3 regions of the Marichromatium sp. AB32 genome follow, and region 1 is predicted to be linked to each of the others. Evidence: predicted binding sites of a transcription regulator. Region 1 holds the regulator's gene; each other region holds the start of a gene.
What was found. The regulator sigma-54, encoded in region 1, starts transcription at its own class of promoters, with help from an activator protein. The targets are predictions, from matches to a motif close to TGGCANGNTNCNTGCTT.
Positions count from the first base shown of each region.

Region 2: EBL85_RS14680 (TOBE domain-containing protein) is a predicted target of sigma-54. The motif match lies at 2,124-2,140, and genes of this name have one in related genera.
Region 3: nifH (nitrogenase iron protein) is a predicted target of sigma-54. The motif match lies at 1,997-2,013, and genes of this name have one in related genera.

Region 1 is NZ_RHFJ01000016.1:24,384-28,477, reverse strand. Features, by position in the region: gene kdsC (3-deoxy-manno-octulosonate-8-phosphatase KdsC) at 1-33, shown strand, start outside; gene lptC (LPS export ABC transporter periplasmic protein LptC) at 30-626, shown strand; gene lptA (lipopolysaccharide transport periplasmic protein LptA) at 623-1,111, shown strand; gene lptB (LPS export ABC transporter ATP-binding protein) at 1,125-1,850, shown strand; gene EBL85_RS07065 (RNA polymerase factor sigma-54) at 2,032-3,504, shown strand; gene hpf (ribosome hibernation-promoting factor, HPF/YfiA family) at 3,540-3,893, shown strand.
Region 2 is NZ_RHFJ01000066.1:7,579-11,672, reverse strand. Features, by position in the region: gene modB (molybdate ABC transporter permease subunit) at 1-381, opposite strand, end outside; gene modA (molybdate ABC transporter substrate-binding protein) at 448-1,191, opposite strand; gene EBL85_RS14680 (TOBE domain-containing protein) at 1,239-2,057, opposite strand; gene EBL85_RS14675 (alpha/beta hydrolase) at 2,169-3,110, opposite strand; gene EBL85_RS14670 (cytochrome b) at 3,202-3,750, opposite strand; gene EBL85_RS14665 (hypothetical protein) at 4,023-4,094, opposite strand, start outside.
Region 3 is NZ_RHFJ01000029.1:13,476-17,569, forward strand. Features, by position in the region: gene EBL85_RS10270 (L,D-transpeptidase) at 365-949, opposite strand; gene EBL85_RS10275 (NAD(+)--dinitrogen-reductase ADP-D-ribosyltransferase) at 1,044-1,895, opposite strand; gene nifH (nitrogenase iron protein) at 2,076-2,957, shown strand; gene nifD (nitrogenase molybdenum-iron protein alpha chain) at 3,073-4,094, shown strand, end outside.

The DNA.
Region 1 (4,094 bases):
ACGCTCGCGCGACTGGCCGGACAGCGTCCATGAGCACCCGCGCGCACTGGCCGCTGCGCTACTACCTGCTCGCCGCCTTCTTCGCCTTCAGCGGGCTCGCGGGCTGGTGGCAGGTCCAGCGCATCGACCAGCCGCAGGGACCGGCCACCGTACGCCCCCGCGTCCCCGACTACGTGGTCCACGCGTTCACCGCGCTCGAGACCGACACCAGCGGCGCACCGAGCCGACGCCTGAGCGCAACCGAGTTGCGTCAGTTCGTCGCCGAGGATCTCTCCGAGCTCGACCGCCCACACATGCAGCTGTTCCAGTCCGACGGACCGCCGTGGCGCGCGCGCGCCGAGCACGGGCTGGTGCTCGACGGCGGCGCGGAGGTGCGGCTGACCGGCGACGTCCATCTCGAGCGCGACGCCACCGCCGAGGCCCCGCCCGCGCACATCGAGACCGAGCAGCTCAACGTCTGGCACCAGCGCGCCTATGCCCGTACCGACCTGCCGGTGCGGGTGGCCAGCGGCGAGGACTGGCTGAGCGCCACCGGCATGCAGCTGTGGTACGACGAGCCGGCGCGCGCCACCTTCCACGGTCGCACCCGGATGCTGCTCGCCCCGACCCAGGAGACCCAACCATGAGCCCTCCACTGCGCCTGCTGGCACTGTTGCTGTTGTTCGGCTGGAACCCGGCCAACGCGCTCGACGACGACCCCCAGCAACCGATGTATATCGAGGCCGACGACGTCGAGGTACGCGAGGCCGAGGGCACCAGCATCTATGTCGGCAACGTCGAGGTCACCCAGGGCAGCATGCGCCTGCACGCCGACCACATGACCGTCTATCACCGCGAGGACCGCCGCCCGCGCCAGATCATCGCCATCGGCACCCCGGCGCGCTTCCGTCAACTGCTCGAGGACGACCAGGGCGAGGTCCGCGCCTTCGCCAGGCGCATGGAGTTCGACACCGACCGCGACGAGCTGGTGCTGATCGACGAGGCGGTACTGATCCAGGGCGAGGACCGCGTCGCCAGCGAGCACATCGTCTACGACCGTGCCCGCGAACACTTCCGTGCCGGCGGCAGCGGTCGGGTGCGGATCACCATCACCCCCGAGGAGGAGTCATGACAGGGGTCGACGGATGAGCGTACTGCGCGCCGAACAGCTCAAGAAACGTTATCGCAGCCGCGAGGTCCTGCGGGGAGTGAGCGTCGAGGTCGAGGCCGGCGAGGTGGTCGGGCTGCTCGGCCCCAACGGCGCGGGCAAGACCACCTGCTTCTATCTCATCGTCGGGCTGATCCCGGCCGACCAGGGGCGCATCACCCTCGACGAGCACGATGTCACCCTGATGCCAATGCATGCGCGCGCGCGCGCCGGACTGAGCTATCTGGCGCAGGAGCCCTCGGTGTTTCGCAAGCTCAGCGCGCGCGACAACATCCTCGCGATCCTCGAGACCCGCGGCGACCTCGACCGCGAGCAGCGCGAGCAGCGTTGCGAGCAGCTGCTCGAGGAGCTCGGCATCGCCCATATCGGCGAGTCGCTGGCGCTCAGCCTCTCCGGCGGCGAGCGCCGTCGTCTCGAGATCGCCCGCGCGCTGGCCGTCGACCCCAAGGTGATGCTGCTCGACGAGCCCTTCGCCGGCGTCGACCCGATCGCCGTGGGCGACATCAAGGCGATCGTTTCGCACCTGCGCGAGCGCGGCATCGGCGTGTTGATCACCGATCACAACGTGCGCGAGACGCTCGACATCTGCGATCGCGGCTACATCATCAGTAATGGCGAGGTGATCGCCGCCGGCCGCCCCGACGAGCTGCTCGCCAACCAGCAGGTACGCGACGTCTATCTCGGCGCCGACTTCGCCATGTAGCATGTAGGCGGCAGCATCCGCGCCCCGCTGCTACATATTGGGAGTAAGATGAAGACCATCGCGCCCCGGCAGGGGGCGCGCTTGACGTGACTCAGGCACCTTTGTTGCCACCCGACCTATAATCGTCATAGGACGGTCATCGACCCGGCATAGAGACAGACGCAAGACGCATCGGCGATCCATGAAGCAAACCATCCAGCTTCGCCTCGGCCAACACCTGACGATGACGCCCCAGCTGCAGCAGGCGATTCGCCTCCTGCAGCTGTCGACGCTCGAGCTGCAGAAGGAGATCCAGGAGGCGCTGGACTCCAACCTGATGCTCGAGGAGGCCGAGGAGGCCGACCGCTTCGCCGCCAACGGAGAGGACAGCGGCAATGGCGCACACGAGTCCCCGCCCAGCGATGAGCAGGGCAGCGCCGAGCGTGAGCTCCAGGGCGAGACCAACGAGATCCCCGATGAGCTCCCGGTCGACACCCAGTGGGCCGATGTCTACGACGGCTATCTACCGCCGAGCACCCAGGGCAGCGCCGAGAACGCCGATTTCGACCCCTTCCTCCACCAGAGCCGCCCTCAGACCCTGCACGATCACCTCCTCTGGCAGCTCAACCTGATCCGGCTGAGCGAGCGCGACGAGATGATCGCCGAGGCGGTGATCGATGCCATCGACGCGCGCGGCTATCTTCGGGCCGATCTCGACGAGCTGCTGAGCACCATCGGCGACGATCAGATCAGCCTCGAGGAGATCGCCACCATGGTGCACCGGGTGCAGTCGTTCGATCCCCCGGGGGTCGGCGCCCGCGATCTCGCCGAGTGCCTGCAGATCCAGCTGCGGCAGCTCCCCGCCGAGACCCCGCAGCGCGACCTCGCGCTGGCGATCTGTCGCGACGGCTTCGAGCACCTGCCGCGCAAGGACATCGCCGCGCTGATGCGCCGCTTCAAGCAGACCGAGCCCGAGATTCGTGGTGCACTCACGCTGATCTGCCAGCTCAACCCGCACCCCGGCGACTTGATCGCGCAGGAGCCCCCGGAGTACGTTGTACCCGACATCTTCGTGCGCAGAGAGAATGGTCGCTGGTCGGTGGAACTCAACCCGGAATCCACACCTAAACTGAGGGTGAACGCAGACTACGCCCGGCTGATCCGGCGCGCCGACACCAGCAGCGACAGCGTCACCATGCGCAACCACCTGCAGGAGGCGCGCTGGTTCATCAAGAGCCTGGCGAGCCGCAACGACACCGTGCTGCGGGTGGGCGCCAAGATCGTGGAGATGCAGCAGGCGTTCTTCGAGCACGGCGAGGAGGCGATGCGGCCGATGGTGCTGCGCGACGTCGCCGAGGCGCTCGAGCTGCACGAGTCGACCGTCTCCCGGGTCACCACGCAGAAATACATGCATACGCCGAGGGGCACCCTGGAGTTCAAGTACTTCTTCTCGTCCCACGTCAGCACCACTTCTGGTGGGGAGTGTTCATCAACGGCGATCCGCGCGCTCATTCGTAAGCTGATCGCCGCCGAACCCGCCAGAAAACCCTTGAGCGACAGCAAGATCGCGGCCGAACTGGCCGATCGCGGCATCCAGGTCGCGCGTCGAACCGTCGCCAAGTACCGCGAGGCCATGGGTATTCCAGCCTCGAACGAGCGCAAACGCCTGGCATGAGCAGGCTGTTTGGAACCCCTGTAAGGAGTCCAATGATGCAAATCAATCTGACGGGTCATCACGTCGACATCACCGAGGCACTGCGCGACTACGTCGACAGCAAATTCGCACGCCTGGCGCGTCACTTCGACCACGTCACCAATGCCCACGTCATTCTCAGCGTTGAGAAGCTCGACCAGAAGGCCGAGGCGACGCTGCACATCAATGGTGGGAAGCTCTTCGCCGACTCCGTGCATGAAGATATGTATGCCGCGATCGACGGCCTGACCGACAAGCTCGATCGCCAGATCCTGCGCCACAAGGAGAAGAAGAACGACTATCGCAGCGCACCCGGCCCGAAGGCGGCCGACTCTGAAGCCGAGGCCGACGCCGAGGCCGATACCGAATAGCCCGGCAACGGCCTGATGGCCCATGCGTCGGCGGGGCGTCGGGACACCCGACACCCGCCGGACCGACGCACCGACACCTCGAACGGATCCGTGATCGCGCCGTTCGGGGTGTTTTGCATTGAGACCCTGAGATCCGAGCCGATATCGACACCTGCGGGCTCCGACGACTCGAAGGACACCCAGAATCCATGACCACGACCA
Region 2 (4,094 bases), on a different contig from region 1:
GCGCAGGGTGGCGGCGACCTCCAGCGGGCGCTGGCCGATCGCCTCGAAGGCGTTGTGCACCGGCTGCACCATGAAGGGCAGCGAATAGAGCACCGAGCCGACCACCAGCCCGGCGAAGGTGAAGGGCAGGGTGCCGAGCCCGAGCCGCTCGGTGAGCGCGCCGATCGGGCCGTGCGGGCCGAGCAGCAGCAACAGATAGAAGCCGAGCACCGTCGGCGGCAGCACCAGCGGCAGCGCCACCAGGGTGGCGACGATCTGCTTGAAGCGCGAGCGCGTCTGCGACAGCCACCAGGCCAGCGGCGTGCCCACCACCAGCAGCACGGCGGTGGTGAGGGTGGCGAGCTTGAGGGTCAGCCAGACCGGGGTGAGATCAAGGGACACGGCGGTGCTCCGGGCGGGGATGGGGCGGAGGCGGTGACGCCCGGCGCGCGCCGGGCGTCGTCACGCTCAGTCGGTGGCGTAGCCGTAGCGGGTGATCACCGCGCGCGCCTCGTCACCCTGGAGGTAGTCGAGCAGCGCCTGGGCGGCGGGGTTGGCCTCGGCGCCCTCGAGCAGCACCGCGTCCTGACGGATCGGGCTGTAGTGCGACTGCTCCACCTCCCAGCGCGAGCCGCTGGGGTCGAGGGCGATCTGCGCCAGGGCGACGAAGCCGAGTTCGGCGTTGCCGGTGGCGACAAACTGGTAGGTCTGGGCGATGTTGTCGCCGCGCACCAGCTTGGGCGCGAGGGTCTCGGCCAGCCCCAGCGACTCCAGCACCTCCATCGCCGCGGCGCCATAGGGCGCGGTCTTGGGGTTGGCGATCGCCAGGCGGTCGAACGCGCCCGACTCGAGCAGTGCCGCGCCGTCCGTGATCAGCTCGGGGTCGGTGCTCCACAGCGCCAGCTCACCGATGGCGTAGGTGAAGGGCGCGCTGGCGCGGCCCTCATCGACCAGCAGCGCCGGGCGGCGCTGGTCGGCGGCGAGGAAGACGTCGAAGGGCGCGCCGTTGACGATCTGGGTATAGAGCTTGCCGGTCGAGCCGAAGCTGATCCGGGTGGTGTGCCCGGTGGCCGCCTCGAAGGCGGTGGCGATCTCCTTCATCGCCGCGGTGAAGTTGGCCGCGACCGCGACCCGGACCTCCTCGGCCTGGACCAGGGTGGTGGAGCCGAGCAGCAGCACGGCGGCGGTGAGTGAGCGCAATGGGGTCGACATCCTTCGATACTCCTTGTCGCTGACGGGGATGGGTGGCGTGGTGGGTCTCAGTCGCTGACCGCGAGGATGATGTGCGGGGCCTTGATCAGCGCGCAGGCGCGCTTGCCCTCGGCCAGTTCGAGTTGATGCGCGCTCTCGGCGGTGATCATCGCGGTGACCCGTGCGCCGCCGTCGAGCGCGAGCACCACCTCGGTGTTCACCGGCCCCTCGATCATCCGCTCGACGGTGCCGCACAGACGGTTGCGCGCCGAGGTGCGCAGCCCGCCGTCCTCGGTGGTGATGAGCACGAAGGAGGCCTTGACCAGGGCGTAGGCCTCGCGCCCGGGTTCGAGGCCGAGCGCCTCGACGCTCTCGTTGGTGACGATCGCCACCAGCGGCGTGCCCTTGAGGTCGAGCACCACCTCGGCGTTGACCGCCCCGCGACGCACCGCGGTGACCACGCCGTGCAGATGATTCCTTGCGCTGACCTTCATGTTGATGACTCCTAACAGACGATGGAAATGGTCGAAGTCGCGCACGCCCTCGCCGAGTCGTTCGAGAAAGCGCCGGTGCTCGCGCTCGGCGGTCTCGAACACCGTGATCAGCCGTCGCCCCTCGGCGGTGAGCTCGGTGCCGCCGCCGTGGCGTCCGCCGGTGCGACGTTGCACCAGGGGCGCGGCCGAGAGGTTGTTCATCGCATCGACCGCGTCCCAGGCCTGTTTGTAGGAGATGCCCAGGGCGCGCGCCGCCTGCGAGATCGAGCCGGTCTCGTCGATGCGGCGCAGCAGTGCGATGCGCTCGTGCCCGGCGAAGCGGCTGGTGTCGAGATCGAGCCGTAGGGCGCCCGAGGTCTTGAGTCGGGCGTGGGTCTCTGCGGCATGGGGCATGATCGCGGCCTCTGTTGACTCGGTGACAAGGGTTATATCGAGGGCGATATAACGACGGGCCTAGCCAAGCAATACCGATGCCAAAAAAGGAAGTCCCCGTGATCCGGATGCTTAGGAAGCGACGGGTGGCGAACGGCAGGTGGCGGTGCACCGCATCGAGGCATCTTCGGTCGCCCCTGCACCAGGATGGGAGGTCCCCCCGACCCCGTGCTCGGCGAGGAAGTCGATCAGGGCACCGACATGACGCTCGATGTGCTCGACCGAATCATGCCCGGCGCCGGGCACCTCGTACAGCCGCGCCCGACCGGTGGGGGCACGTTCGAGGATGCGTCGGGCGTCGCGCGGCGACACGCTGGTGTCGGCGGTGCCGTGGACCAGCAGCAGCGGACAGCCGATGCGCGCGGCGGTGTGCAGCGGGGCGATCTCGGCGAAGCGGTGGCCGATGCGCCACTCGACGTGCCGGGTGGCCAGCCGCGCCAGCCAGCGCGGCAGGCGCAGCGTGCGCAGATAGCCCTCGGTGACCTCGGCCGGGTCGGCGAAGGCGGCGATGCTGATCACCGCGTCGGGCAGCGGGTTGTCGGCGGCGTAGAACAGGGTCGCGCCGGCCCCCACCGAGTGCCCGAGCAGGGCGAGACGGCGACAGCGCGCCGGATGGACGCGGCGCAACCAGTCGACCGCCGCCTCCAGGTCCTCGGCGAAGCGCGGCAGCGAGGAGAAGGTGTCGCCATCGCTGTTGCCGTGGCTGCGCGCGTCGAACAACAGCACGTTGAGCCCGGCGCGGCGGAAGGGCGCGGCCAGCGGCAGCATCAACTCGGCGCTGCTGCCCCAGCCGTGGAGCACCACCAGGGTCGCCTCGGCGTCGGGCGCGGGCAGCAGCCAGGCGAACAGCCGGCGACCGCGCCGGGTGGGGATGACGCAGGTCTCGAAGTCGAGCCCGAGCGCCGCCGGGTCGTGGCGGGCGCGTCGACGCGGGGCGCGGAAACCGAGCTGCACGGCGAGCGCGAGCAGGCCGAGCAGGGTCGCGGGGAGCAGCAGGAGGGTGAGCAGGATCATCGTCGGGGGCGGGTGAGGGGTGAGGGGGGAGGGGTGAGGGCGGGGCGTCGCGCCCCGCCGCGCGCCCGGGCTGCCCCGGGCGCCCGTTGCCTCAGGGCAGGCTGATGCGGGTCATCACCCCGTCCTTCAACCGCCAGTGCTTGAGCCCGGCGGCGGTGTGGATCAGCACCAGCACGAAGATCGCCAGCGCGCCCAGCCCGTGATAGAAGAACAGCGTCTTGGCAAGCTCCGGGTTCTCGGCCAGCGGCAGCTCGATGCTGAGACCGAAGAACTCCAGCGGGTAGCCGGCGCTGACCACGGCGACGGCGCCGCCGATGGTGATGGCGAGCAGACCGAGATAGAGCAGCACGTGCAGCGCGCCGCCGACGAACTGCTCGCCCTTGCCGAGCGGCGGCTCGTAGGCCGGGGCCGGCGAGCGGCGACGCAGCACCAGACGCAGCAGGGTCAGCAGCAGCACGGTGGCGCCGACGCTCTTGTGGATGGTCACCAGGGTGGCGGCGAAGTCCTCGCCGAAGAGATTGGCGATGCCCTCGTAGCCGAGCGCCCAGAACAGGGTGCCGGAGCAGAGCAGGCCGAGCACCAGCAGGGCGACCAGCCAGTGCAGCAGGCGTTGGGTGAAGGTGTAACGCGGTTGGGCCAAGGGTTGTTACCTCGCGATCGGGATGCTGGGTCTGTCGTGGTGACGACAGGGTCGGGAGCTGGCCGGGGCTCGGGGGCGCGCGTCGCCGCCCGACGGCGGTGCGCGACGCGGGCGCATACGTGTCCCTGAGCCGGTTGCGCCGGTCGGCTCCGGGCTAGTTATACCAACCCGCGTCGGGCCCTGACCAGCCGTCTCGGCGGGCGCCGGGAGCGCCCAGAACGGGGCCTTGGACGCAACGACCGATGTCCTTGCCAGCGCCGCCGCGGGTGTGTTCAGCGCGGCATCTCGGCGCGCAGCGCGCGCTGTTCGAGCAGCGCGCCGTCCTCGCCCTGGGGCGCGATCCG
Region 3 (4,094 bases), on a different contig from region 1:
TCAGTCGGCAGCTTTCAGCAGCCAGCCGCCAGCTGCCAGCCTTCCCGCTGGCGGCTGATTCGCCGCGTCTCCCTATCTGCGCCGGTCATGAGCACCGGCCCTCCTCACTGGAGGCTGACAGCTGGGTGCTGGCGGCTGATTCGCCGCGTCTTTGCCGTCAGCGCCGGTCATGAACGCCGGCTCTCCTCACTGGAGGCTGACAGCTGGGGGCTGGCAGCTGATTCGCCGCGTCTCCCTATCTGCGCCGGTCATGAACACCGGCCCTCCCCACTGGAGGCTGACAGCTGGGGGCTGGCCGCTTGAAGACTGGCCGCTTGAAGACTGGCCGCTGGCAACGGATTCCGCGCCCGCGGCATGAGCGGCATCAGTTGACGACCTCGACTCGGTCGCCGAGACGCAGGCGCTCGAAGAGGAAGCGGGCGTCGCGCTCGCCGACGCGCACGCAGCCGTGCGAGTCGGGGTAGCCGGGGAGCCAGCCCTCGTGGAGGAAGTAGTGGCCGTGGAACTGGATGGCGTAGGGCATCCACGCCTGCCAGCCGAGCTGGTTGGTGTAGCGCGAGGAGACCTTGTCGATGTCCTTGGCGAGCACGGCGAAGCGTCCGCGCGGGGTGGGGTGGCCGGCGCGGCCCGATGAGATCGGGCCGCTGTGCACCGGCTCGCCGTCCTCGATATAGGTGAAGCGCTGCTCGCCGAGATCGATGCGGATGGCGCGCCTGGCGGCGTCGCTCGGCCCGCTCGGCGGTCCGGGATCGGTGGTCGGGGGTGTTCCGGGTGGTTGTGGCTCGGTGGCGACCGTGGCGGGTGCGGTCGCGACTGGGGCTTCGACCGGCTCCGGCGCGGGGCGCTCGGGCGGCGCCGCGCAGCCGCTGCCGAGCAGGGTCACGGTGAGCAGGATGGTCGGGGCGGTGGGGTGGTCTCGGCGTGTCGTGGTGTCGCTCGGCTGCTCCATGGTTCGCTCCCTCGGCGTGCCCGCCCGTCTCCGGGGCCGGGGCCCGCCGGTGTGGATCCGCGTCGCGCCCTCCCTGTCCGCGCCGCCCGGCGGCTCATAGCACCGAGATCCGCACCTCGTAGACCCCGCCGATCACCACGTACTCGTCCTCGCCCTTGAGCAGGTCGGGGAGCAGCCGGTTGTAGAAAAATACCTTGGGGCGCGGCACCTCGGTTTCGAGGATGTAGTCGCCGAACTCGTCGGCGCGCTCGCGCTCGCTGGTGAAGCTGTTGAGGTTGTTGAGCAGCACGCGGTAGCGATGGCGTCCGACCCGTTCGAGGACCTCGTGTTCGTCGATGCGGTTGATCCCGCGATAGAGCCGCAGGTGGGTGCGCCCGGGGTCGCGGCGCTGCAACTCGTACTGGCCGTAGGTATAGAGCAGGTCGAGTTGGGACTCGAGCGCGTTGGTGGCGTAGAGCCCCTGGGTGCCGGCGGCGACATAGCGCAGATAGGTCTCGCTGCCGCGTCCGTGCAGCGGGCCGGCGTGGTGGCGTGCGAGCAGGCCGAAGCGGCTCTCCGCCCAACGCTTCAGCACCGCGCCCTCGCGCCCGTCGGAGTCGAACGACCAGCCGCGCACCATGCGTTGGTAGTCGGCCTTGGCGCGTCCGCGACGTCCCCGGGTGAGCCCGGCCTCCTCGGGGAGGTCGAGGAGGAAGCGCCAACGCATGTAGTCCTGGAAGTGACGCGCGCGCGCGCGATGCTCGGGGATGGCGTCGAGGTTGCGCAGCAGTGGGGTGTGGAGTGGGGCGATGCCGTCGAGTTCGAGGTCGACCGGGTGTTGCTGGTAGGTGAGGCTGCCGAGGATCACCGCCGGCAGGTTGCAGCGGTTGAGCGTGAGTCTGGCGTGTGCCGGGAGCGAGGGTGGCGGCGGGTCGGGCGCCTGGGTCGTTTGTCTGTTGCTATCCATACAGCCCCTGCGGCTTTGTCGTGGATACGACCATCCGGTCTCTGCCCGAGGGGTGTTGAATAATCGAGCCCAATCAATGCGGTAGGTCGTTTTATCGATGTTGGCACGGTGGCTGCTTGAGCCTCCGTGTGGATAACGTCGTGCAACGCTCGCCAAGCGAGCCAACGAGAGGAACCTACCATGGCAACACGGCAATGCGCCATCTACGGCAAGGGCGGCATCGGTAAGTCGACCACCACCCAGAACCTGGTCGCCGGGCTCGCCGAGCTGGGCAAGCGGGTGATGATCGTCGGGTGTGACCCCAAGGCCGACTCGACCCGTCTGATCCTGCACTCCAAGGCCCAGGAGACCATCATGCAGATGGCCGCCGACGCCGGCTCGGTCGAGGATCTGGAGCTCGAGGACGTGCTCAAGGTCGGCTTCGGCGACATCAAGTGCGTCGAGTCCGGCGGTCCCGAGCCGGGTGTCGGCTGCGCCGGTCGCGGCGTCATCACCGCGATCAACTTCCTCGAGGAAGAGGGCGCCTACGAGGAGGATCTCGACTTCGTCTTCTACGACGTGCTCGGCGACGTGGTCTGCGGCGGCTTCGCGATGCCGATCCGCGAGAACAAGGCGCAGGAGATCTACATCGTCTGCTCCGGCGAGATGATGGCCATGTACGCGGCCAACAACATCGCCAAGGGCATCGTCAAGTACGCCAGTTCCGGCGGCGTGCGTCTCGCCGGGCTGATCTGCAACAGCCGCAATACCGCCCGCGAGGACGAGCTGATCATGGAGCTTGCCCGTCAGCTCGGCACCCAGATGATCCACTTCGTCCCCCGCGACAACATCGTGCAGCGCGCCGAGATCCGCCGCATGACGGTCATCGAGTACGACCCCAAGTCGGGCCAGGCCGACGAGTACCGCACGCTGGCGCAGAAGATCATCGACAACCAGATGTTCGTGGTGCCGACGCCGATCTCGATGGATGAACTCGAGGACCTGCTGATGGAGTTCGGCGTGCTCGAGGAAGAGGACGAGAGCATCGTCGGCAAGACCGCGGCAGACGAGGCGGTGGCCTGAGCCCAGTCCCGAGCCATCGCGCGGACGCGCCGCCGTCGGCGACGTCCTGTCCCCCAGCGTTTCTCACCGCGCGACCGTCGGCGGATTGGCCGCGGCGCCGTATAGAGGACACAGCATGTCGAACATGACCCTCGAAGAGACCAAGGCCCTCATCCAAGAGGTGCTCGAGGCCTATCCCGACAAGGCGCGGAAGGATCGCGCCAAGCATCTCGCGGCCAACGACCAGTCGGTCGAGCAGTCGAAGAAGTGCATCATCTCCAACCGCAAGTCGCAGCCCGGCGTGATGACCATCCGCGGCTGTGCCTACGCCGGCTCCAAGGGCGTGGTGTGGGGTCCGATCAAGGACATGGTGCACATCTCCCACGGCCCGGTCGGGTGCGGTGCCTATTCGCGCGCCGGTCGTCGCAACTACTACACCGGCCACACCGGGGTGAACACCTTCGGCACGATGAACTTCACCTCCGACTTCCAGGAGAAGGACATCGTCTTCGGCGGGGACAAGAAGCTCGAGAAGCTGATCGACGAGATCGAGCAGCTCTTCCCCCTGGTCAAGGGCGTGAGCGTGCAGTCGGAGTGTCCGATCGGCCTGATCGGCGACGACATCGAGGCGGTGGCCAAGAAGAAGACCAAGGAGCACGGCAAGCCGGTGGTGCCGGTGCGCTGCGAGGGCTTCCGCGGCGTGTCGCAGTCGCTCGGCCATCACATCGCCAACGACGCGATCCGCGATCACGTGCTCGGCAATCGCGACGATCAGGCGTTCGAGTCGACCCCCTACGATGTGGCCATCATCGGTGACTACAACATCGGCGGTGATGCCTGGTCCTCGCGCATCCTGCTCGAGGAGATGGGGCTGCGGGTGGTCGCGCAGTGGTCGGGCGACGGCACCCTGCCGGAGATGGAGCTGACCCCCAAGGTCAAGCTCAACCTGATCCACTGCTACCGCTCGATGAACTACATCAGCCGCTACATGGAGGAGAAGTACAGCATCCCGTGGATGGAGTACAACTTCTTCGGTCCGACCAAGATCGCCGAGTCGCTGCGCAAGATCGCCGCCTTCTTCGACGAGACCATCCAGGCCAACGCCGAGAAGGTCATCGAGAAGTACCAGGCCGAGTACGAGGCGGTGATCGCCAAGTA